3 regions of the Streptomyces sp. NPDC054813 genome follow, and region 1 is predicted to be linked to each of the others. Evidence: predicted binding sites of a transcription regulator. Region 1 holds the regulator's gene; each other region holds the start of a gene.

Evidence for each region. The regulator HspR, encoded in region 1, represses chaperone genes until heat shock. The targets are predictions, from matches to a motif close to TTGAGNNNNNNNNNCTCAA.
Region 2: the regulator HspR is predicted to act here: its motif matches at 1,419-1,437, upstream of lon (endopeptidase La).
Region 3: the regulator HspR is predicted to act here: its motif matches at 5,862-5,880, upstream of dnaK (molecular chaperone DnaK).

What each region holds. Positions count from the first base shown of each region.
Region 1 covers NZ_JBSHAF010000011.1:149,629-157,024, reverse strand. The annotation lists gene grpE (nucleotide exchange factor GrpE) at 1-404, shown strand, start outside; gene dnaJ (molecular chaperone DnaJ) at 441-1,616, shown strand; gene ACWGJB_RS23500 (heat shock protein transcriptional repressor HspR) at 1,622-2,083, shown strand; gene ACWGJB_RS23495 (PA14 domain-containing protein) at 2,142-4,559, opposite strand; gene ACWGJB_RS23490 (sugar ABC transporter substrate-binding protein) at 4,854-5,966, shown strand; gene ACWGJB_RS23485 (transglutaminase family protein) at 6,027-6,869, opposite strand; gene ACWGJB_RS23480 (alpha-E domain-containing protein) at 6,871-7,396, opposite strand, start outside.
Region 2 covers NZ_JBSHAF010000006.1:43,874-51,269, reverse strand. The annotation lists gene ACWGJB_RS13495 (rhomboid-like protein) at 1-174, shown strand, start outside; gene ACWGJB_RS13490 (GNAT family N-acetyltransferase) at 486-1,289, opposite strand; gene lon (endopeptidase La) at 1,460-3,880, shown strand; gene ACWGJB_RS13480 (lysozyme) at 3,948-4,754, opposite strand; gene ACWGJB_RS13475 (MarR family winged helix-turn-helix transcriptional regulator) at 5,030-5,521, shown strand; gene ACWGJB_RS13470 (protein phosphatase 2C domain-containing protein) at 5,570-6,358, opposite strand; gene ACWGJB_RS13465 (sensor histidine kinase) at 6,767-7,396, shown strand, end outside.
Region 3 covers NZ_JBSHAF010000020.1:110,655-118,050, forward strand. The annotation lists gene ACWGJB_RS33980 (hypothetical protein) at 1-112, shown strand, start outside; gene ACWGJB_RS33985 (alkaline phosphatase family protein) at 244-2,244, shown strand; gene ACWGJB_RS33990 (ATP-binding protein) at 2,428-3,489, shown strand; gene ACWGJB_RS33995 (vWA domain-containing protein) at 3,486-5,297, shown strand; gene ACWGJB_RS34000 (OsmC family peroxiredoxin) at 5,366-5,791, shown strand; gene dnaK (molecular chaperone DnaK) at 5,928-7,396, shown strand, end outside.

The DNA of each region.
Region 1 (7,396 bases):
TCCGGGAGATCGCCATCTCGAACCTCCTGACCGAACTCCTGCCGGTGCTCGACGACATCGGCCGCGCCCGGGAACACGGTGAACTGGTCGGCGGTTTCAAGTCGGTGGCCGAATCGCTCGAAACGGTCGCGGCGAAGATGGGACTCCAGCAGTTCGGCAAGGAGGGCGAGCCCTTCGACCCGACGATCCACGAGGCGCTGATGCACAGCTACGCGCCGGACGTCACCGAGACGACGTGCGTGGCGATTCTGCAGCCCGGGTATCGCTTCGGCGAGCGCACCATCCGCCCCGCGCGGGTGGCGGTCGCCGAACCGCAGCCGGGAGCGACGCCGGCGAAGGCCGAGGGGACCGACGAGGCCCCCGCGGCGGGCGACGAGAAGGACAACGGCCCTGAGGAGGGCTGACGTAATAAGGACCGAGCGGAAGGAGGGGCGTCGGGGATGAGCACCAAGGACTTCATCGAGAAGGACTACTACAAGGTCCTCGGCGTCCCCAAGGACGCCACCGAGGCCGAGATCAAGAAGGCGTACCGGAAGCTCGCCCGCGAGTTCCACCCGGACGCCAACAAGGGCAACGCCAAGGCCGAGGAGCGCTTCAAGGAGATCTCCGAGGCGAACGACATCCTCGGCGACCCCAAGAAGCGCAAGGAGTACGACGAGGCACGCGCCCTCTTCGGCAACGGCGGCTTCCGCCCGGGGCCGGGCGCGGGCGGCGGCAACTTCAACTTCGACCTGGGCGACCTCTTCGGGGGCAACGCGCAACAGCAGGGCGGGGGCGGTTTCGGCGGCGGTTTCGGCGACGTCCTGGGGGGCTTGTTCAACCGGGGCGGCGGCGCGGGCACGCGCACCCAGCCCCGGCGCGGCCAGGACATCGAGTCCGAGGTCACGCTCAGCTTCACGGAGGCAATCGAGGGCGCCACGGTCCCGCTGCGGATGTCCTCGCAGGCCCCCTGCAAGGCCTGTTCGGGCACCGGCGACAAGAACGGTACACCGCGCGTGTGCCCGACCTGTGTCGGCACCGGCCAGGTGGCGCGGGGATCCGGAGGCGGCTTCTCGCTCACCGACCCCTGCCCGGACTGCAAGGGCCGCGGCCTGATCGCGGAGCACCCCTGCCTCGACTGCAAGGGCAGCGGCCGCGCCAAGTCGTCCCGGACCATGCAGGTCCGCATCCCCGCCGGGGTGACCGACGGCCAGCGGATCCGGCTGCGCGGCAAGGGCGCACCGGGCGAGCGCGGCGGTCCGGCGGGCGACCTGTACGTCATGGTCCACGTCGACACCCACCCGGTGTTCGGCCGCAAGGAGGACAACCTCACGGTGACCGTCCCGGTGACCTTCACCGAGGCGGCGCTCGGCGGCGAGGTCAGGGTGCCCACCCTGGGCGGCCCGCCGGTCACCCTGAAGCTGCCCCCGGGCACGCCCAACGGCCGTACCATGCGCGCCCGTGGCAAGGGCGCGGTCCGCAAGGACGGCACCCGCGGCGACCTGTTGGTCACCGTCGAGGTGAGTGTCCCGAAGGACCTGTCGGGGAATGCTCGTGACGCGCTGGAGGCGTATCGCGAGGCGACCGCGGACGAGGACCCGCGGGCCGAGCTGTTCGAGGCCGCGAAGGGAGCATGACAGAGATGGACGGCCGTCGACGCAGTGACAATTTTCGGGGACCTTATGAACTGACCGAGGAGACCCCGGTCTACGTCATCTCGGTGGCGGCCCAGCTCTCCGGACTGCACCCGCAGACGCTGCGCCAGTACGACCGCCTGGGCCTGGTCTCCCCGGACCGCACGGCCGGGCGGGGCCGGCGCTACTCGGCCCGCGACATCGAACTGCTCCGCCAGGTGCAGGCGTTGTCGCAGGACGAGGGCATCAACCTGGCCGGCATCAAGCGCATCATCGAACTGGAGAACCAGGTCGCCGCGCTCCAGGCCCGCGTGGCCGAGATGGAAGCGGCCCTGGACGGCGCGGCGGCCGCGATGCGCCAGCGCGAAGCGGCGGTACACGCCTCGTACCGCCGTGACCTGGTCCCGTACCAGGAGGTCCAGCAGACCAGCGCGCTGGTGGTGTGGCGGCCGAAGAAGGCCAAGGACTAGCGGTACCTGCGCGAAGGGGCCCGGAGGACATGTCCTCCGGGCCCCTTTCGTCATGTGGTCAGTAGTCCCAGATGCCGTAAGCCGTCGAGGTGACCGACGCCTCGGCGCCCGAGGCGTCCAGGCGGACGACGCGGTAGTAGTAGAGGCCCAGCGAGTCCCCGGCCACCGTGGTGTCCATGTAGTACGCGGTGTTGCCCGTAGGGCCCTCGGACAGGGTGACGTAGGCGGCCGCGGCCGGGTCCCAGCGCTCCACGCGGTAGGCGGCGAACCGGGAGCAGTCGCCGAGGCCGGAGCTCGCGGAGCAGTTCACGTACAGCTCCGGGTAACGGTCCGCACGGATCTCGGTCTTTGTCCAGCCGGGCGGCCGGGTGTCGGGCAGGGCGACCGAGACGGTGGTGGTGTGGAAGAAGTCGGGGCCCTCGTTCTCGTACAGGTGGAAACCGTCCGCGGCGGCCACGCGGTAGACGTGGGTGGCGCCGTCGGGGACGGTCGGGCAGAGGATCCCGGTGGCTGCGGAGTTCGAGGTCCAGCAGTTCTTCTTCCAGACCGTCTCGCCGGTGTCCGGGTCGGTCATGCCCTGCCATACGTAGTACTCGGTGACGTCGTCGTCGGCGGGCGGTGTCCAGGTCAGGCGGACGCCCAGGGGGACGGGTTCGGCCGTCAGGTTCTCCACCGGAGCCGGGCGCACGGTGTCCGGCGTGGTCGCCGTGGCGGCCGGACCGGGCCGCGACTCATGGCCGTACGGGTCGATCGTCACGACCGTGTAGTCGTACGTCGTCTCGGACGCGCCGGAGACGTCCCAGCAGAGGCCGTTGATCTGCCGGTCCCCGGCGTACGCGGGGGCGTCGTCGTCGGACCAGGTCCAATACGTCTCGGGATCCGCCAGCGGCAGGTCCTGCGAGCTGTTCGGCTTACACCCGGTCACGGTGCTGCTGACGCCGGTCGCCTTGTCGGTGCGGACGATCCGGTAGGTGAGCAGCGGCCGGTCCTCGCCGAAGGTCCACGGGTCTGCGCTGCTCCACTCGACCATCACGCCCTCGTCGAACCGGTTCGCGGTGGTCCGGAAGGCGGGGACGGCCTCGGTGCGGTCCGCCATCGTCAGCGTGACCTCCACCGGGGCGGCCGCGTTGCCCTGCGCGTCCACCGAGCGCACCGCGTACCGGTAGCTGTCGGCGACCGCGAGTTGCTGGAGCGGGACGACGTCGGTGTCCTTCGTGGTGTGGACGGCGGTGCCGGTGCCGGGCAGGGCGTCGACATAGCCGCCGGTCGCCGGGTCGTACTGGAGGACCTGGTAGGAGGCGGCGCCGTCGACCGGGGACCACACCAGGTGGGGCACGCCCGAGCGGTACCCGGACCGGGCGTCGGCCGCGGTCGCCGGAGGCGTCAGGTCGCTGGTGGTGAACGTGGTGGCGGCCGAGTACACCGACCAGTTCCCGGCGGCGTCGCGGGCCCGGCCCCGGTAGGTCACCTTGCTGCCGTCGGCCGGGTAACCGGTGTCGCAGACGGCGCCCTTGGCGCCGGTGTACACGGTGGTCCAAGCGCCGGTGACGGGGTTCCGTCGCTGCATCTCGTACCACGCGATGTCCGCCGCGTTCTCCGCGGTCGTGACGAGTTCCGGGGCCGCGTAGGGCTGGTCGGACGGGCACCCGTCCATCTCGACGAACGGCGCGGCCGGCGGGGTCTTGTCGGGGGTCGTGACGCCCAGGTCGGCGCTGCCGGGGGACTGGTTGCCCGCCTTGTCGTGGGCGCGGACCTCGTAGTAGTAGGTGGCGCCGGTCTTCGGCGGGGTGTCGGTGTAGGTGGCGGAGGCGGTCGTGGCCAGCGGCTTGCTGCCGAAGGAGCCGCCCTTGATCCGCCGGTAGACCCGGTACCCGGCGAGGTCCAGCTCCTTGTTCTTCGACCAGGTGAGCTTCGCCCTGCCGGCGGCCGTGTCGTACGAGACCGATGTCCCGCTCGGCGCGAGCGGCTTGACCTTGTCGACGGCGGCCGAGGTCCTCGGGGTGTACGTGAACCTGACCTTGGCGGCGCCGGTCCAGTTGACGTAGTCGATCCGCAGGGTGTGCCGGCCCTTGGGGATCGTCACGTTGACGGTCTTGGTCACCGTCTTGGTCGTGTTCTTCCACAGGTCGACCTTGCGACTGCCGTCGACGTACACCCGGATGCCGTCGAGTCCGGAGGCGGCGAGGGCGAAGGGGCCGCCGGAGCCGAAGTCGCGGGTCACGCTCCAGCGGACGCCGAAGTTGTCCTTCGGCAGGCCGGAAGCGGGGGCGCCGCTCCAGCTCTCGCTGATCGCGGAGTCGCAGGCCGTCTTCTTCGGTGTGCCCTTGAACGTGGTGTTCGCGAACAGCTGCCGCTTGTAGACCGGTGCGGTGCAGGTCGTCGTGGCCGCCGAGGCGGACACGGTGGCGCCGCCGAGCAGGGTGCCGGCGGTGGCGAGCACCACGGCGCCGGCCGCGGTGCGTCTGGCTGGCTTCATTCGATCCTCTGGTCGTTTCCGTTACGACGGAGATGGCCGTTACCGATGTCGACTCATGAGGAAAGGAGTTGGTTGTACTGATCTTTGCCTGCCCATGAACTCCCTTTGGATGGAGGGTCCGTAAAGGGTGTTTGGAGGCGATTCCGCTTCACCTTCACAGGTGCAGCGGAGGGTAGTGTTGCGCACTCGTTAAGTAGTTCCGCTTGACGCCGGGTGTGGCGTACGCGTTGGCTTTTCAGACATCTGGGTCGCAAGCAGCCCCATGTCCGGAACGCACCTGAAGTGAGCCCCCGAATGCGTCGTATAGCCATGTTTGTGGCCGCGTCCACGATGACCCTCTCGCTCGCCGGCTGCGGCGTGTTCAACGCGACGGGATCGTCGACCACCGCGAGCCCCACCAAGGGCAACGACATCACCGTGGGGGTGCTGATGCCGGACATCATCAACACCCGGTACCGGAACTTCGACTACCCGATCATGAAGGCCAAGATCGCGGAGCTCACCAACAAGCAGGGGCGGATCGCGTACGAGAACGCCGGGTCCATCGCCTCCAAGCAGGCCGAGCAGATGCAGAAGATGATCGACGACAAGGTCGACGTCATCATCCTGGACTCGGTCGACTCGCACGCCATCGCGCCCACGGTGAAGAAGGCCAAGGAGGCGGGCATCCCGGTCATCGCCTACGACCGCCTCGCCGAGGGCCCGATCGACGCCTACGTCTCCTTCGACAACGAGCTGGTCGGCGAGGTGCAGGCCCGTACCCTCCTGGAGGGTCTCGGGCAGAACGTCGACACCTCCGACAAGATCATCATGATCAACGGCTCGCCCACGGACCCGAACGCCAAGCAGTTCAAGACAGGTGCGCTGTCCGAGCTGACCGGCAAGGTGACGATTCCGAAGGACGCCATGTTCGACACCAAGGACTGGGACCCGCCGACCGCCGGCAAGGAGACCACCAAGGCGGTCGACGCGATCGGCAAGGACAACATCGCCGGCGTCTACTCCGCGAACGACGCGATGGCGGGCGAGATCATCAAGTCCCTCAAGGCGGCCGGCATCACCAACCTGCCGCCGGTCACCGGCCAGGACGCGGACCTCGACGCCATCCAGCGGATCCTCGCCGGCGAGCAGTACATGACCGTCTACAAGCCCTACCCGGACGAGGCCGAGGCCGCCGCCCAGATGGCCGTCTACAAGGTGCAGGGCAAGGACATCCAGTTCGACGCGCTCACCCAGGACCAGGTCGACAGCCCGACCAACAAGAACATCCCGGCCCAGCTGGTGCAGGTCAACGCCGTGACGAAGAGCAAGATCAAGGACACCGTCGTCGCGGACGGCATCTACAAGATCTCGCAGATCTGCACGGCCGACTACAAGACGGCGTGCGCGGCGGCGGGCCTCAAGTAGGCCCCGCCGCGGCCGCGGGCGGGCCCGGCCCACACCGGCCCCCGCCCGGCCCGCGGACCGCTAAGCGACCCTGGTGAACTCCACCGTCACCTCAGGAGCTCCGCCGGGGACCCCTCGGTAGATCCCCTTGTGGGGCGGGACGTCGTCGTAGTCCCGCCCCCGGGCCACCACCACGTGCGACTCGTCGACCCGCACCCGGTTCGTCGGGTCGTAGCCGCACCAGTCACCCGCCCAGTACTCGATCCAGGCATGGCTCTGCCCGGCGACGGGACGGTGCAGCTCCGCCTCCCGCTCCGGGTGCAGATACCCCGACACGTACCGGGCGGGCAGCCCCAGCCCCCGCAGCAGGGCGATCGTCAGATGCGTGATGTCCTGGCACACCCCCGCCCGCTGGGCCCACGCCTCGGCCGGTGACGTGTTCACACTGGTCGCCCCCGGCAGGTAGGTCACCCGGTCGGCCACCATCCCGGAGACGGCCGCCGCGGCCTCGTGCGGCCCCAGCCCGGCCGCGGCCTCCCGCGCCTTCTTCACCAGCTTCTTCGGCACCGTCGTCCGGGACGTCCCGGTCACGAACTCCGACAGGCGTGACCCGCCCGCCCGTTCGGTCACCTCCGCCCAGGCCGGCGGCTCCGGCAACGGCCCCGGCGCCGAGGTCTCCACCAGGCTCGACGCCGTGATGGTCAGATCCTCGTGCGGCTCCAGCAGATCGAACCCGGTGACCTGGGTCCCCCAGTAGTCCCAGTACGACCAGACGGTGGTCGCCGGAGTGACGGTGACCCGCGCGTCCAGCGTGGTCTGCCCCGGCAGGGTCAGCGGGGTCATCCGGACCTCGTTGTGCGAGGAGGCCGCGGGCCGGGCGTACGCGACGCGGGTGACGTGCCGGATCCGGAGGCGACGAGCCATGTCAGGCTCCTTCCTGGGCCCACTCGACGGGCCCCTGGTACGGGAAGAACCGTTCCGCCACCGCATCGGCGGACGCCATGCAGGCCTGCTGCAGATCCCGCAGCAGCACCGGCAGCTGGTCCTCCAGGGTGTGCGTGTCCAGGTACTCCAGGCGGGTCCGCAGCCGCCCGACCGGCGACCGCGCCGGATCCTGGCGCGGCCGGCCGAGCGCGGCCAGACACTCCTCCGCCGTGGTCAGGGCGTGCAGCACCGAGCGCGGGAAGTCCCGGTCCAGGAGCAGGAACCCGGCCACTCTCGGGGTGTCCCCGAACCCGCTGTGCACCCGCGCGTAGGCCTCGTCGGCGCCGCTCGCGCTGAGCAGCGTCGGCCAGTCCGGCGCGTGCGCCGCGTCCAGCACGCGCACCGACAGCAGCCGTACGGTCATGTCCACCCGCTCCAGGCTGCGGCCGAGGACGACGAACCGCCAGCTGTCGTCGCGGCTCATGGTGGAGTCGGCGAGGCCGAAGAAGAGGGCGGCCCGGCGCCGT
Region 2 (7,396 bases), on a different contig from region 1:
GCCCTGGTCGGCTACAGCCTCGTCACCGACCTCATCGCCTTCGAGGACCCGATGACCAACTGGGGCCATCTGATCTCACTGGGCATCGGGACCGCACTCTGGCCGGTGGTCCGGCGCTGGTACCGGGAACAGGTCCGGGCGGGCGCGAGCGGTACGACCACGACCGCTCCGTGACCCAGGGGCTCAGTCCCGGCGCGGCGCCGCGGGCCCCTTGGCCGACTCCGGGATTCCCGGAGCCGCTGCCCGCCGCCGTGTCGCACCGTGCAGGCGCTCGGGTCGTCGACCGCTGATTCGGCGGTCGGCGCAGGGGGCCGGGGTGCCGCTCGACGAGAAGTACCGGACGAGCCCGCTCCAGCGGCAGGCCGAGACCGCCGTCACCCGGCACGGCGGTGCGTCGGTGGCGATCGGACGGTGTGGGCCGGGGCACGGGATCCGGCGTCGGCCGGCTTCCGTGGGGACGGTGCGGCAGTACTCCGTGGACCGCGTCAGTGAGCCGGGGTCCAGACGTACGGGGTTGTCGTCGTCACCGCCCTGAAGCCCAGCCGCTTCAGGATCGGGGCGCTGTCGGCCGAGGCCTCCACGAGGAGGTAGGGCGCGTTCCGGGCGGCCGCCCGGGCCGCCCGCAGGGCCACCAGCGCGCGGTAGATGCCCTTGCCCCGCCACTCGGCGAGCGTGGAGCCGCCCAGCAGCATGGCGAAGTCCGTGCCGGGCCGGAAGGCCACCCAGGCCGCCGACACGACCTCCCCGGCCGCCTCGGCCACGTACACCTCGTTGTCGTCGGGTGCGACCGTGAGCCGGCCCCTCAGGTACCCGGCGATCCACGCCATGTCCTCGCCCCACACCGCCGTCTCCAGCGCGGCGATGCGGTCCAGGTCCGCGTCGGCGGTGACCCGGCGCAGGGCCACCTCCGGGGGAAGCACCGGGGACCGTACGGCCAGGTCCTCGACCAGGGCGATCACGACCGTCTCCCGCGGCTCGGGCACGAAGGCCGCCGCGCGCAGCCGGCCGGGGAGGTCCGCCGGGTCGTCGTGCCCGCGCGTCTTCCACTCCACCGCCTCGCCGCGCGCCGCGAAGAAGTCCCGCTGCCGGGCGATCAGCGCGTCCAGCTCGGGGCCGCGCACCCCGCCCCAGTCGCGCGGCCCGGTCACGAAGCCGCGGTGCTGGCCCACGACCCGGAGGGCGGGGCCGTCGTGCTCGTAGGTGATTCCGGGCGCGGGGACGGGCTGGACGGCGCGCATCTGGGCGTCGTAGGCGGCCAGCAGGGTCGCCGTGAGGTCGGTGTCGGTCACCGGCCGACCGTAGGGGGAATGCACCCGCGCCGGTCCACTGTTTTTCCTTCACAGGTGCCATACCGCCAGGTCACCACCCGATCGCTCAGAGCGAACGCAGCCCGGGGAACATTCCCAGGCTCATGTGCATTGAGTCGGCATAGCTCAAGTTCAATGCCGAAGGGGAGATCATGGCTTCGACGTCCGCATCACTCACCCTCCCTGTGCTGCCGCTCGACGGCGAGGTCGTGCTGCCCGGGATGGTGGTCCCGCTGGACCTCAAGGACCCCGATGTACGTGCCGCCGTGGAGGCCGCCCAGGCCGCCGCCCGTACCGAGCCCGGCAAGCCCAAGGTGCTGCTGGTGCCGCGTATCGACGGGACCTACCCGAGCACCGGCGTGCTCGGCACCGTGGAGCAGGTCGGCCGGCTGGCCGACGGTGACCCCGGCGCGCTGATCCGCGGCCGTTACCGTGTCCGCATCGGCGCCGGTACCACCGGCCCGGGTGCCGCCCTGTGGGTGGAGGGCACCCGTATCGAGGAGAACGTCCCGGAACCGGTGCCCGGTCATGTCACCGAACTGGTCAAGGAGTACAAGGCCCTCGCCACCGCCTGGCTGCGCAAGCGCGGCGCCTGGCAGGTCGTGGACCGGGTGCAGGCCATCGACGAGGTGTCCCAGCTCGCCGACAACTCCGGTTACTCGCCCTTCCTGACCGTCGAGCAGAAGGTCGAGCTCCTGGAGACCGTCGACCCGGTCGCCCGTCTCAAGCTCGCCACCCAGCAGCTCCGCGACCACCTCGCCGAGCAGGACGTCGCCGAGACGATCGCCAAGGACGTCCAGGAGGGCGTCGACAAGCAGCAGCGCGAGTTCCTGCTCCGCCGCCAGCTCGAAGCCGTCCGCAAGGAGCTGCGCGAGCTGAACGGCGACTCCGCGAAGGACGGCGAGGAGTCCGACGACTACCGCGCCCGCGTGGAGGCCGCCGACCTGCCGGAGAAGGTCCGCGAGGCCGCCCTCAAGGAGGTCGACAAGCTGGAGCGGTCCAGCGACCAGTCCCCCGAGGGCTCGTGGATCCGCACCTGGCTGGACACGGTGCTGGAACTGCCGTGGAACGAGCGCACCGAGGACGAGTACGACATCCAGGGCGCCAAGGCGGTCCTGGACGCCGAGCACGCCGGCCTGGAGGACGTGAAGGAGCGGATCACCGAGTACCTGGCGGTGCGCAAGCGCCGCAGCGACCGGGGGCTCGGGGTCATCGGCGGGCGCCGTGGCGGTGCCGTGCTGGCGCTGGTCGGTCCGCCCGGTGTCGGCAAGACCTCGCTCGGTGAGTCCGTGGCCCATGCCATGGGACGGAAGTTCGTCCGGGTCGCCCTCGGCGGCGTCCGGGACGAGGCCGAGATCCGTGGTCACCGGCGTACGTACGTCGGTGCGCTGCCCGGCCGGATCGTGCGCGCGATCAAGGAGGCCGGCTCGATGAACCCGGTCGTCCTGCTCGACGAGATCGACAAGGTGGGGTCCGACTTCCGGGGCGACCCGGCGGCCGCCCTGCTCGAGGTCCTCGACCCGGCGCAGAACCACACCTTCCGCGACCACTACCTGGAAGTCGAACTCGACCTGTCCGACGTCGTCTTCCTGGCCACCGCCAACGTCCTGGAGGCCATCCCGGAGGCCCTGCTCGACCGCATGGAGCTGGTCCGCCTGGACGGCTACACCGAGGACGAGAAGGTCGTCATCGCCCGTGACCACCTGCTCCCGCGCCAGCTGGAGCGGGCGGGCATCGACAAGGACGAGGTCGTCCTGGAGGAGAGCGCGCTGCGCAAGCTCGCCGGCGAGTACACCCGGGAGGCGGGCGTCCGCACCCTGGAGCGGTCGATCGCCCGGCTGCTGCGCAAGGTCGCGGCCCAGCACGAACTGGGGCAGCGGGAGCTGCCGTTCACGGTCAGGGACGAGGACCTGCGCGACCTGATCGGCCGGCCGCACCACGTGCCCGAGTCCGCCCAGGACCCGGCCGAGCGCCGTACCGCGGTCCCGGGTGTGGCGACCGGGCTCGCGGTCACCGGAGCGGGCGGCGACGTCCTCTTCGTGGAGGCGTCCCTGGCCGACCCGGAGACGGGCGCGGCGGGTCTGACCCTGACCGGTCAGCTGGGTGACGTGATGAAGGAGAGCGCGCAGATCGCCCTGTCCTTCCTCCGCTCGCACGGCGCCGAACTGGAACTCCCGGTCGGCGACCTGAAGGAGCGGGGCGTGCACATCCACTTCCCGGCGGGCGCGGTCCCGAAGGACGGCCCGAGCGCCGGCGTCACCATGACGACGGCCCTCGCGTCCCTCCTGTCCGGGCGGCTGGTCCGCACGGACGTGGCGATGACCGGTGAGGTCTCGCTGACCGGGCGGGTGCTGCCCATCGGTGGCGTGAAGCAGAAGCTGCTCGCCGCCCAGCGCGCCGGGGTGAGCACCGTCATCATCCCCAAGCGCAACGAGGCCGACCTGGACGACGTCCCGGCGGAGGTGCTGGACAAGCTCGACGTCCACGCCGTCACCGACGTCCGCCAGGTCCTGGAGCTGGCGCTCGCGCCCGCCACGAACGGCGCGACGCCGGAGGTTCCGGTAGCGGCGTGACGGACGCTGCCGGATGAAGAAGGCCCGGGTCCCCGCGAGGAGGCCCGGGCCTTCGCGCTGTGCGGTGTCAGCCGTTGGCGAGTGCGATCACCCGGTCAATGGCCCCGTTGAACTTGTCGTGGTCTCCGACGGTCGGACCGGACGACGTGTACTGCCACGCCGTGTAGTACGACCAGCCGGCCGGCAGCGTCCCCACGTCCGAGGCGTACCGGGCGACCCACAGCGGGTTGGCGGCGGCGAAGCCGCTGTAGTTGCCGGTGCAGTCGGTCCACCAGCTGGTCGCCGTGTAGATCACGGCGTCCCGGCCGGTGCGTGCCTTGTAGGTGGTGAGGAAGTCGGCGATCCAGCTGACCATCGCGCTCGCGGACTTGCCGTAGCACGCGGCGCCGTACGGGTTCCACTCGATGTCGAGAACGCCGGGGAGGGTCCGGCCGTCCTTGGACCAGCCGCCGCCGTGGTCGACGAAGTAGTTGGCCTGGGTGGCGCCGCTCGTGGTGTCCGGGGTCGCGAAGTGGTACGCGCCGCGGATCATGCCCACGTCGTAGGAGCCGTTGTACTGCTGGGTGAAGTAGGGGTTCGTGTAGTAGGTGCCTTCGGTCGCCTTGGTGTACGCCCATTTGACCCCGCTGCCCAGCAGGGTCGACCAGGCGACGTTGCCCTGGTAGCCGGCGACGTCGACGCCCTCGGTCTGGGTGGCGTCGCCGCTCTTGGGCGTACCGCTCTGGCCGTCGTGGGCCAGCACGCCCATGCCCATGTACGCCGAACCGCGGGCGGGGGCGCCCGTGTCGGCGTGGGCCGGGGTCAGGGAGACCGTCGCGAGCAGCAGCGCGAGCAGTCCGGTGAGGAGGGTGGGGGCGGGTCTGTGCACGGGCATGACGTGCCTCCGTGGGGTGAGGTGGGGTCCCAGATATGCCAGAGACGGTCGGCGCGAGAGGCGCGACACGACGCGGGGTCACACGGCGCGACGCGTACCGCTGGCGTGGGCATGCCATCGATTGCCTGGCAGAGACGCTACGCACGTAGAAGACGCCGGGGAAGGGGATCCGGGCGCTGCCGTTGGTCTACGCCTGCGGAATACTTGGCGAGCTGCGGCGATGACGGGGTTTGACGGAAACTTTCAGGACTGCGAAACCGATCAGGGGTGCTGACGTGCACGAGGACGAAAAGGGCGACGAACAGCCCGCCGCCACCGGGCTGACGCCCGGTGGTGCCGACCAGGAATTCCTCACCCTGGAACGCGAGTTGACGGTGCTGCTGCGGCGCGCCCGGGCCAGCCAGGGGGAGATGGCCCGCGAGGTCCACCCCGATCTGGAGTCCGCCGCCTACGGCCTGCTGGTCCGGCTCGACGAGTGCGGTGGGCAGCGCGCCACCGAACTGGCCGCCTACATCGGCGTCGGCAAGGCCACCATGTCCCGCCAGCTGCGGGCCCTGGAGGAGCTCGGGCTGATCGCCCGCGAGCCCGACCCGGCCGACGGACGGGCCTGGCTGGTCGCCCTCACCGACGAGGGCCGGCGCCGGGTCGGCACGGTCCGCGAGGCCCGCCGCGGCCGTTACGTCAGCCAGCTCGCCCACTGGCCGCGCCAGGAAGTCGCCGAACTGGCCCGACTGCTGCACCAGCTGAACGGCGTGATGGAGAAGTAGCCGCCGGGGGCTTCAGGGCGCACAGGGGGCTTCGGCGCGCCGGGGGCTTCAGAACTCGACGTACACCACCGTCGCGTCGTCGTGCGTCTTGCTCCGCCGCAGGAACGTCCGCCTCTCCCGGTCGGCCGCCTCCAGCTCCCGTACCCGGCCGACCAGCGCCCGCGCGCCCTCTTTGCGTACGACGTCGAAGAGGGCCGCCCAGTCGCCCTCGTGGAACTTCTCCGTCCAGCGGGTCACCCCGTCGGTGAGGGCGGCGAGCGCGCCGACCCGGTCCCGGGGCACGCTCCCGGCCACCGCGCGGGCCGCGACGGAGGGGTCGGCGGCGGCCGTGAAGAAGCCGCCCTCCTTGTTGCGGACCGTGGCGTCGGCGATCGCGTCCGAGGCCAGCGAGGAGCGGGGGACGCGGTCGAGCCGGTCGTCCAGGACCGGGGTGACCGCGCCGTCGGGGGAGCGCAGGAGCAGCGCGGAGTCGGACAGGACGAGGTACTCCAGGGTCTCCTCGGACCAGCGGGCCACGACGACCGTCGCCTGGGGCGTGCGCGGGTGAGAAAGGTCACAGGTGTCACCATGTGCGTCGGCTGTGCGCCGGATCGCCTGTTCGAGGATCTCCCGCAGCGTCAGATCTCGTGCCGAAACGGTCAGTTCGGTCAGCGCGCCGCCGAGCCGCGCGGTGAACCAGGGGACGGAATGCAGACACCCGGTTCCGTCCTCGGGTGGAGTGACCCCGTCCAGGACGATCACACAACCCCCCTGCCCCGAGGCGGGAAGCCCGACACCGGCGAAGTCCTCGTTGGGGCGGTCGGGGGCACCGGGTTCCGAAACGAGTTCAGTACGCATCCGGCCAGTCTGCACGACCCCTTCACGATCTTCGCCAAAGGCTGGCAACCGCCCGGGAATTCACGCGGTCTCGCAGGTCAGCCGCCTGCTTTGGGGTGGAATGGCGCACTCCGGGAAGGCGTGGTGGCGCATCCTGTCAAAGCCTGTCGTCCGCGTCCAACCGGCCCGCCGGAAAGGGGCTCCGCGCACTCCGCCGGAACTTGCCCGCCAACTCCCCTCCGATGTTCACTCCTTCGGGTGGCGGGTCAGGCGATGCGAGACCATCGCCCACCGGCGCTGGGAGGGTCGGGGACCTACATAACGGGTGCACGTACCGGGTACACGCACCACTTGGCACCGAAATGCCGGGGATTATGACGGGGTGCCACCCGGCTCCTTGGGTACACGAGTTCAGGAATGCGAGCACCGGTGCAGAAGACGCGGCCTCGGCGCACAGGCAAGAAGACGGCCTCCGAAACGGGGGCCGCCGCTCCCGTCGGCACCGGCCGCCGCAAGCATGTCCGCACGCGGCTGATCGTGGCCGTGGCGGTGGTCGCCGCGGCGATCGCGGGGGCCGGCGCGCCCGCCCTGCTGACCGCCTCCGGTCAGCTGAGCGACTCCCAGGACCTGGTGACCCTCGCCGGGCACACCCAGGACGCGCTGGCGCTGGCCAACTCGCTCGCCGACGAGCGCGACGAGGTCACCTCCTACGTCGCCGCGGGCCGCCCCAAGTCCAAGGCGCCCTCGCAGGACCGCGGCGCCCGGGTCGACCGCCAGGTCGAGGACCTGCGCGCGGCCACCGACATCCCGGGCTGGCTGCGCACCGACCTCGACGGCATCGCGGCCGTCCGCCGGTCAGCGCTCACCAGCCGGAGCACGGCCCTGCAGGCGCACGAGGCGTACTCCCGGACCATCACCGAACTCCACCGGCTCGCCGAGGAACTGGCCGAGCAGACGCCCCCGAGGGCCGGCTCCGGCGCCTACGCGCTGGCCGAGCTGGACTCCGCCGTCCAGCAGTCCGCGGCCGCCCGGGGTCTCCTCCTCGCCGCCCTGGACATC
Region 3 (7,396 bases), on a different contig from region 1:
CGGGGTGCGGGTGGAGACGGTGGGGCGGGCCGAGCCCTGCTACGACGCCCAGATGAAGGCGCGGGTCCACCGGAGGCTGTCGATGCCGACGGCGGGGTACGACGGGAGGTGAGCCCGCTCGCGTCCACGGCCGTGTGACAGTGTTGGCGGCGGCAGACCCGCGGCGGACGCGGGTCGCGGACGTGAGGTCGGTGGGGCGTGCGGTGGCGGCGGGTCGTCAGTCAGATCGGGCGGAGCGTCGTGGTGTGGGCGGTGTCCACCGTGACCATGCTGGTCCTCGCCCGGATCCTGCCCGACTTCCAGCTCCAGTCTGCCGACGGTGACAGCGCCACCCGTATAGCGGTGACCGCGGCCCTCGGTGCCGGTGCCTTCGGTGTGCTGTCGGCGGTCGTATGGCCCCTTCTCGTACGACTGCTGCTGCTGGTGCCCGCACTCGTCCTCGGCCTGCTGGTCTTCTTCCTCAACGGCTCCCTCCTCCTCGTCGCCCTGCGCATCAACCCCTCGGGACAGAGCGAGGCCGCCCCGGAGACCGCCGTGATCGTGGCCGCCGTGATGTCCGCCGTCGCCTCCGCCACCGGCGGTGCCCTCGCCGTCCGTGACGACGACGCCTACCGGCGCCGGCTCTCCCGCCTCGCCACCCGCCGCCGCGGTTCCCGGCCGCCCTGCCCGGCCACCCCCGGCACCGTCTTCCTCCAGCTCGACGGCGTGGGCCACGACGTTCTCACCGCCGCCGTCGCCAAGGGGCTGATGCCGACAGTCGCCGCCTGGCTGGACGACACCCACCGGCTCACCGCCTGGCGCACCGACTGGTCCAGCCAGACCGGCGCCAGTCAGCTGGGCATCCTGCACGGCTCCACCTTCGACGTCCCGGCCTTCCGCTGGTACGAGAAGGACAGCCGGGAGGTGATGGTCTGCAACCGGCCGACCAGCGCCGCCGAACTCCAGCGCCGCGCCATCGAGCGCACCGCCGACGGGGGACTGCTCACCCTGGACGGCGCCAGCCGCGGCAACCTCTTCGGCGGCGGCGCCGACGAACAGGCCCTCGTGCTGTCCATAGCGACCCGGCGCCGAGGCCGGGAGAACCGTTCCCGTGCCGGCTACTTCGCCTACTTCTCCGACCCGGCCAACGCCGTCCGCACCGCGGTCTCCTTCTTCGCCGAGGTCGGCCGCGAGCTCGGCCAGTCGGCCACGGCCCGGATGCGCAAGCAGCGGCCCCGCGTGGGGCGCGGCGGCCTCTATCCGTTCGTCCGCGCCTTCGCCACCGTCGTCGAACGGGACGTCGTCGTCGCCGCGGTCATGGGCGACCTGCTCGCCGGCCGCACCGCCGTCTACGCCGACCTGGTCGCCTACGACGAGGTCGCCCACCACTCGGGGCCGCACAGCCGCGACACCGAGAAGGTGCTGCAACGCCTGGACCGGGCCCTCGCGCTGATCGAGAAGGTCGCCGAGCACGCTCCACGGCAGTACCGGATCGTCGTCCTCTCCGACCACGGGCAGAGCCCCGGCGAGACCTTCCACTCCCGCTACGGCCTCGGCCTCGGCGACCTGGTCCGGGCCGGCTGCGGACTGCACGTGCCGCGTCGCGCCGAGCGCACCCACAGCGGTACGGAGGCGCGGGCCGCCGTCCGCGCCGCCCTGCGCAGGCCGGTCGAGGAGGGCGGCGAGAAGCACCGGCCCACCCGGCACTCGGAACCGGTCGTGCTCGCCTCCGGCAACCTCGGCCTGGTCTCCTTCCCGGACGTGCCGCACCGCATGACCAAGGAGGAGATCGACGCCCGGTACCCGGCGCTGCTCACCACCCTCGCCAACCACCCCGGCATCGGGTTCCTGCTGGTGCGCAGCGAGGAGCACGGCGGGGTGGTGCTCGGGGCGTACGGCGCGGAGATACCGCTGGACCGGCTGGACGGGCATCCGGGGCCGCTGGCCGTCTTCGGGGCGGGCGCGGCGGACGCCGTCCGGCGCACGCACTCGTTTCCGCACACCGCCGACATCATGGTGAACTCGTCGTACGACCCGGAGGGCGGCGACGTCCTCGCGTTCGAGGAGCAGATCGGGTCGCACGGGGGCCTGGGGGGCGCCCAGGGCAAGCCGTTCCTGTTGTCGCCGGTCTGCGTTTCCGCGCCGGTGGAGGAGGGCGGGGAGCTGGTGGGGGCGGAGGCCGTGCACGGGGTGCTGCGGGGGTGGCTTCGGGAGGCGGACGGGCCTCAGGTGCCGGTGCCTGCCGGCGAGGAGACGGCCGCGTAGTTCGTTCGCTGCGGGCCGGTTGGGGCTGGGCGCGCCCGCGCGGCGGAGCCGCAAATTGACACAGCCCCGCGCCCCTTGCGGGGCGCCTCGAGTCACCCGGCGGAAAATCGGCTGCGTTCCTCTCGGCCCCGGCTCACACTGTTCGAGTCGCAAACCGCTCGAACACCCCCAAGGAGCTGCTTCTTGCAGGCTGCCGTCACCGTCACCCCCGCCCGTCTCCCCGAGCTTCTCCTCGGCCTTGCCACCGTGCGGCCCGTGTTCATCTGGGGGGCGCCCGGGATCGGGAAGTCCTCGCTGGTGCGGGCGTTCGCCGAGTCGCTGGGGCTGGAGTGTGTGAGTCTGCTCGGTACGCAGCTCGCGCCCGAGGACCTGATCGGCGTTCCCCAGATCCGTGACGGGCGGTCGGTGTTCTGTCCGCCCGAGGCGATCGCCCGCGACGAGCCGTACTGCCTCTTCCTCGACGAGCTGAACGCGGCCACCCCGGATGTGCAGAAGGCGTTCTACTCGCTGATCCTGGATCGCCGGATCGGGAACTACGAGCTGCCCAAGGGGTCGATCGTGATCGGCGCCGGCAACCGGGCCACCGACAACGCCCTCGCCCGGCCCATCGCCTCCGCGCTCGTCAACCGGCTGGCCCACGTCCACCTGGCGGCCTCCGCGCACGACTGGCTCGCCTGGGCCGCGGGCAACGGCATCCACCCGTGGATCCTGGACCACCTCACCGACCGGCCCGACCATCTGTGGTCCAAGCCGCCGAAGACCGAGGAGCCGTTCTCCACCCCGCGCTCGTGGCACATGCTCTCCGACGCCCTGCACTCCTTCGGGCGCGACCTCGACGAGGAGACCCTGAAGGTCCTCGCGCACGGCACGCTCACCCCGGCCCACGCCACCGCCTTCTGCGGATACGTCAAGATCGTGCGCAGCCGGTTCGGGATCGAGGCGATCCTCAAGGGCGACGCCGGCTGGCCGCACCGGATCGAGGACCGGGACCTGCTGTACTACCTCGCCGAGTCGTTCCGCGGGCGGCTGGTCAAGGAGCTGCCCGCCGCCAAGGAGCACATGTCGGCGAACGGCCGGCAGACCGCGTACCGCGCCAAGTCGCTGCTCGTGCAGCTCGCCGAGATCTCCGTCGAGGTCGCCCAGACCGTCATCGCCTCCGACGCCGACGGCAACCCCGTGCTGCCCTCCTGGTTCCTGATCGAGGCCGCCCGGGACATGCCCCGGCTGGTGGAGGCCCGACGATGAGCCCCAGCGGCCGCAAGGACCAGAAGAAGGTACAGAAGAAGGACCCGGCCGCGGAGAACTTCGCGGCCGGGGTCGAGCTGTTGCGCGCCAACCCGGCCCTGCGGGCCGTCGAGTTCACCCTGTGCCGGCACGAGAAGTGCGAACTGGCGCCCCATGAAGGGCTGGTACGCGCCGACTCCAACGGCGTGCTGCACGCGCACGCCACCCGGCGCGCCGAACCGGCCGAGTGGGCCTGGGCGTTGGCCCACTGCACCATCCATCTCGGCTTCGGCCACCTGCCCGCCGCCACCGGGCCGCGCACCGAGCCCGACGAGTACGACCTCGCCGCCCGCTGCACCGTCGTCAACCGTTTCCTGGGGACCTTCCCGGTCGGTGAGGCACCGGACCACCTGCCCGCCTCCTACCCGGAGGGCGACGAGGACCGGCTGGCCGCCGGCTGGCGCCGCGTCGGCAGCATCCCGGCCGCCTACGAGCACGGCGGCACCAGCGGCGGCGAACCCGACCAGCTCCTCCTGCCCTGGGACAAGTGGGCCGGCCAGGTACCCGACTGGCGGGTCGCGTTCGCACACGCGCTGACCCGGACCATGTCCCGGGCGATGGACCTGGCCGGCGGCCGCCGCACCTCCATGACCGGGCCGCCGACCCCGCTGCGCCCCTGGGAACAGGCGCTGAGCTGGTTCGTTTCCTCCTATCCGCTGCTCGGCGGCATCGCGGCCGGCATCAAGCTGGTCGCGGACGCCGAGCTGGCCCGCGCCCACGACATCGCGATCGCCGCCGTCAACCCCGAGGCCGGCGAGATCTACGTCAACCCGCTGCGCACCCTGGACGGCGAGGAGTGGCGGTTCGTCCTCGCCCACGAGATGCTGCACGCCGCCCTGCGCCACGGCGACCGCCTCGGCGGCCGCGACCCCTACCTCTTCAACGTCGCCTGCGACTACGTCATCAACGGCTGGCTGGTCGAGATGCGTGTCGGCACCATGCCCGAAGGGCTGCTGTACGACCCGGAGTTGAAGGACCTTTCGGCGGAGGAGGTGTACGACCGGATCGCCGTCGACCTGCGACGGATGCGGCGCCTGGCCACCCTGCGCGGCAAGGGGCGCGGCGATGTGCTGGGCGCGCCGCTCGGGCCCCCCGGCGCCGGTGTCGACCTCGACGAGTTCTACCGCCGGGGCCTCGGCCAGGGACTCGACCTGCACCAGACGCAGGACCGCGGGTTCCTGCCCGGCGGCCTGGTCGAGGAGATCCGCGCCCTCAGCCATCCGCCGCTGCCCTGGGATGCCCAACTGGCCCGATGGTTCGACGAGTTCGTGCCCCGACCGGAAGCCGTACGGTCGTACGCCCGGCCCTCCCGCCGGCAGTCGTCCACCCCGGACATTCCGCGCGCCGGCCGCTACTTCCCGCCCGAGGAGGTCGCCCGCTGCACCTTCGGCGTGGTCCTGGACACCTCCGGCTCCATGGACCGCACCCTGCTCGGCAAGGCCCTCGGAGCGATCGCCTCCTACGCCGAGGCCCGGGACGTACCGGCGGCCCGCGTGGTCTTCTGCGACGCCGCCCCGCACGACGCCGGGTACCTGCCGACGACCGAGATCGCCGGACGGGTCCGGGTGCACGGCCGCGGCGGTACCGTCCTCCAACCCGGGATCGACCTATTGCAGCGCGCGGACGACTTCCCGCCGACCGCACCGGTCCTGGTGATCACCGACGGCTGGTGCGACGTGCTGCGGGTGCGGCGCGAGCACGCGTACCTCGTCCCCGACGGCCGTCGCCTGCCGTTCACTCCCCGTGGGCCGGTCTTCCGCGTGCGGTGAGCCGGGATGTGATCGGATGGAGGCAGCGAAACCGGTTCTTTCGCCTTCACACGCTGAAAGGAACAACCATGGCCGTCACGCGCATCGCGCACACCGTCTGGGAGGGCAACCTCCTTGAGGGCAACGGTGTCATCAGCTTCGACTCTTCCGGTATCGGCGACCAGCCGGTCACGTGGGCCTCGCGGTCCCAGGAGTCGAACGGCAAGACCAGCCCCGAGGAGCTGATCGCGGCCGCCCACTCCAGCTGCTTCTCCATGGCTCTCTCGCACGCCCTGGCCGGGGCCGGCACCCCGCCCACCAGGCTGGTGACCACCGCCGACGTCAAGTTCCAGCCGGGTGAGGGCATCACCGGGATCCACCTGACCGTCGAGGGCACGGTGCCCGGCCTGGACGAGGCCGGCTTCGCCGCCGCCGCCGAGGACGCCAAGAAGAACTGCCCGGTCAGCCAGGCACTGGCCGGCACCACCATCACCCTGGACGCGAAGCTCGCCTGATCGTCGTGCCCCTTCGGATGCCGCGTCCCCGTCCTGGGGCGCGGCATCGCCGTTTACGGGGTCCCCGGCATTGACAACGGCCCGCTCAAGTTTTGTGCTGGAGTCGGGGAAGTGCCCTGGGCGGAAGGGGACGGACATGACACGTGCGGTCGGGATCGACCTAGGTACGACGAACTCGGTGGTGGCCGTCCTGGAGGGCGGCGAGCCCACCGTCGTCGCCAACGCCGAGGGGGCGCGCACCACCCCGTCGGTGGTGGCCTTCGCGAAGAACGGCGATGTGCTGGTCGGCGAGGTCGCCAAGCGGCAGGCGGTGACCAACGTGGACCGCACCGCGCGCTCGGTGAAGCGGCACATGGGCGACGGCGCCTGGCGGTTTCCGGAGAGCGGGAGCGTGGACGGCACGCGGTACCGGGCCCAGGAGCTGTCGGCGCGGGTGCTGCAGAAGCTGAAGCGGGACACCGAGGCGTACCTCGGTGAGGACGTCACCGACGCGGTGATCACCGTGCCGGCGTACTTCGACGACTCCCAGCGGCAGGCCACCAAGGAGGCCGGGGAGATCGCCGGTCTGAAGGTGCTGCGGATCATCAACGAGCCGACGGCCGCGGCGCTGGCCTACGGTCTCGACCGGGGCGAGGAGCAGACGGTCCTCGTCTTCGACCTCGGCGGCGGCACCTTCGACGTCTCCCTCCTTGAGATCGGCGACGGTGTGATCGAGGTCAAGGCCACCAACGGCGACACGCATCTGGGCGGCGACGACTGGGACCAGCGGGTCGTCGAACATCTCGTGAAGCGGTTCAAGGGGCAGTACGGCATTGATCTGAGCAACGACAAGATGGCGGTGCAGCGGCTGCGCGAGGGCGCCGAGAAGGCGAAGATCGAGCTGTCGTCGTCGACGGAGACGTCGATCAACCTGCCGTACATCACGGCCTCCGCCGAGGGTCCGTTGCACCTGGAGGAGAAGCTGACGCGGGCTCAGTTCCAGGAGCTGACCGCGGACTTGCTGGACCGTTGCAAGAAGCCGTTCCACCAGGCCGTCAAGGACGCGAGCGTGCAGCTGTCCGCGATCGACCACGTCATCCTGGTCGGCGGCTCGACGCGGATGCCCGCCGTCACCGACCTGGTCAAGGAACTCACCGGCAAGGACCCGCACAAGGGCGTCAACCCGGACGAGGTGGTGGCGGTCGGTGCCGCCCTCCAGGCGGGCGTGATCCGCGGTGACGTGAAGGACGTTCTGCTCCTCGACGTCACCCCGCTGTCCCTGGGCATCGAGACCAAGGGCGGCATCATGACCAAGCTCATCGAGCGCAACACCACGATCCCGACCCGGCGTGCGGAGATCTTCACGACCGCCACCGACAACCAGCCCTCGGTGGGGATCCAGGTCTACCAGGGCGAACGGGAGATCGCCGCGTACAACAAGAAGCTCGGTGTCTTCGACCTCACCGGCCTGCCGCCGGCACCGCGTGGCGTCCCGCAGATCGAGGTCGCCTTCGACATCGACGCGAACGGGATCATGCACGTCTCGGCGAAGGACCTGGCGACCGGCCGCGAGCAGAAGATGACCGTGACCGGCGGCTCCGCGCTCCCCAAGGACGACATCGACCG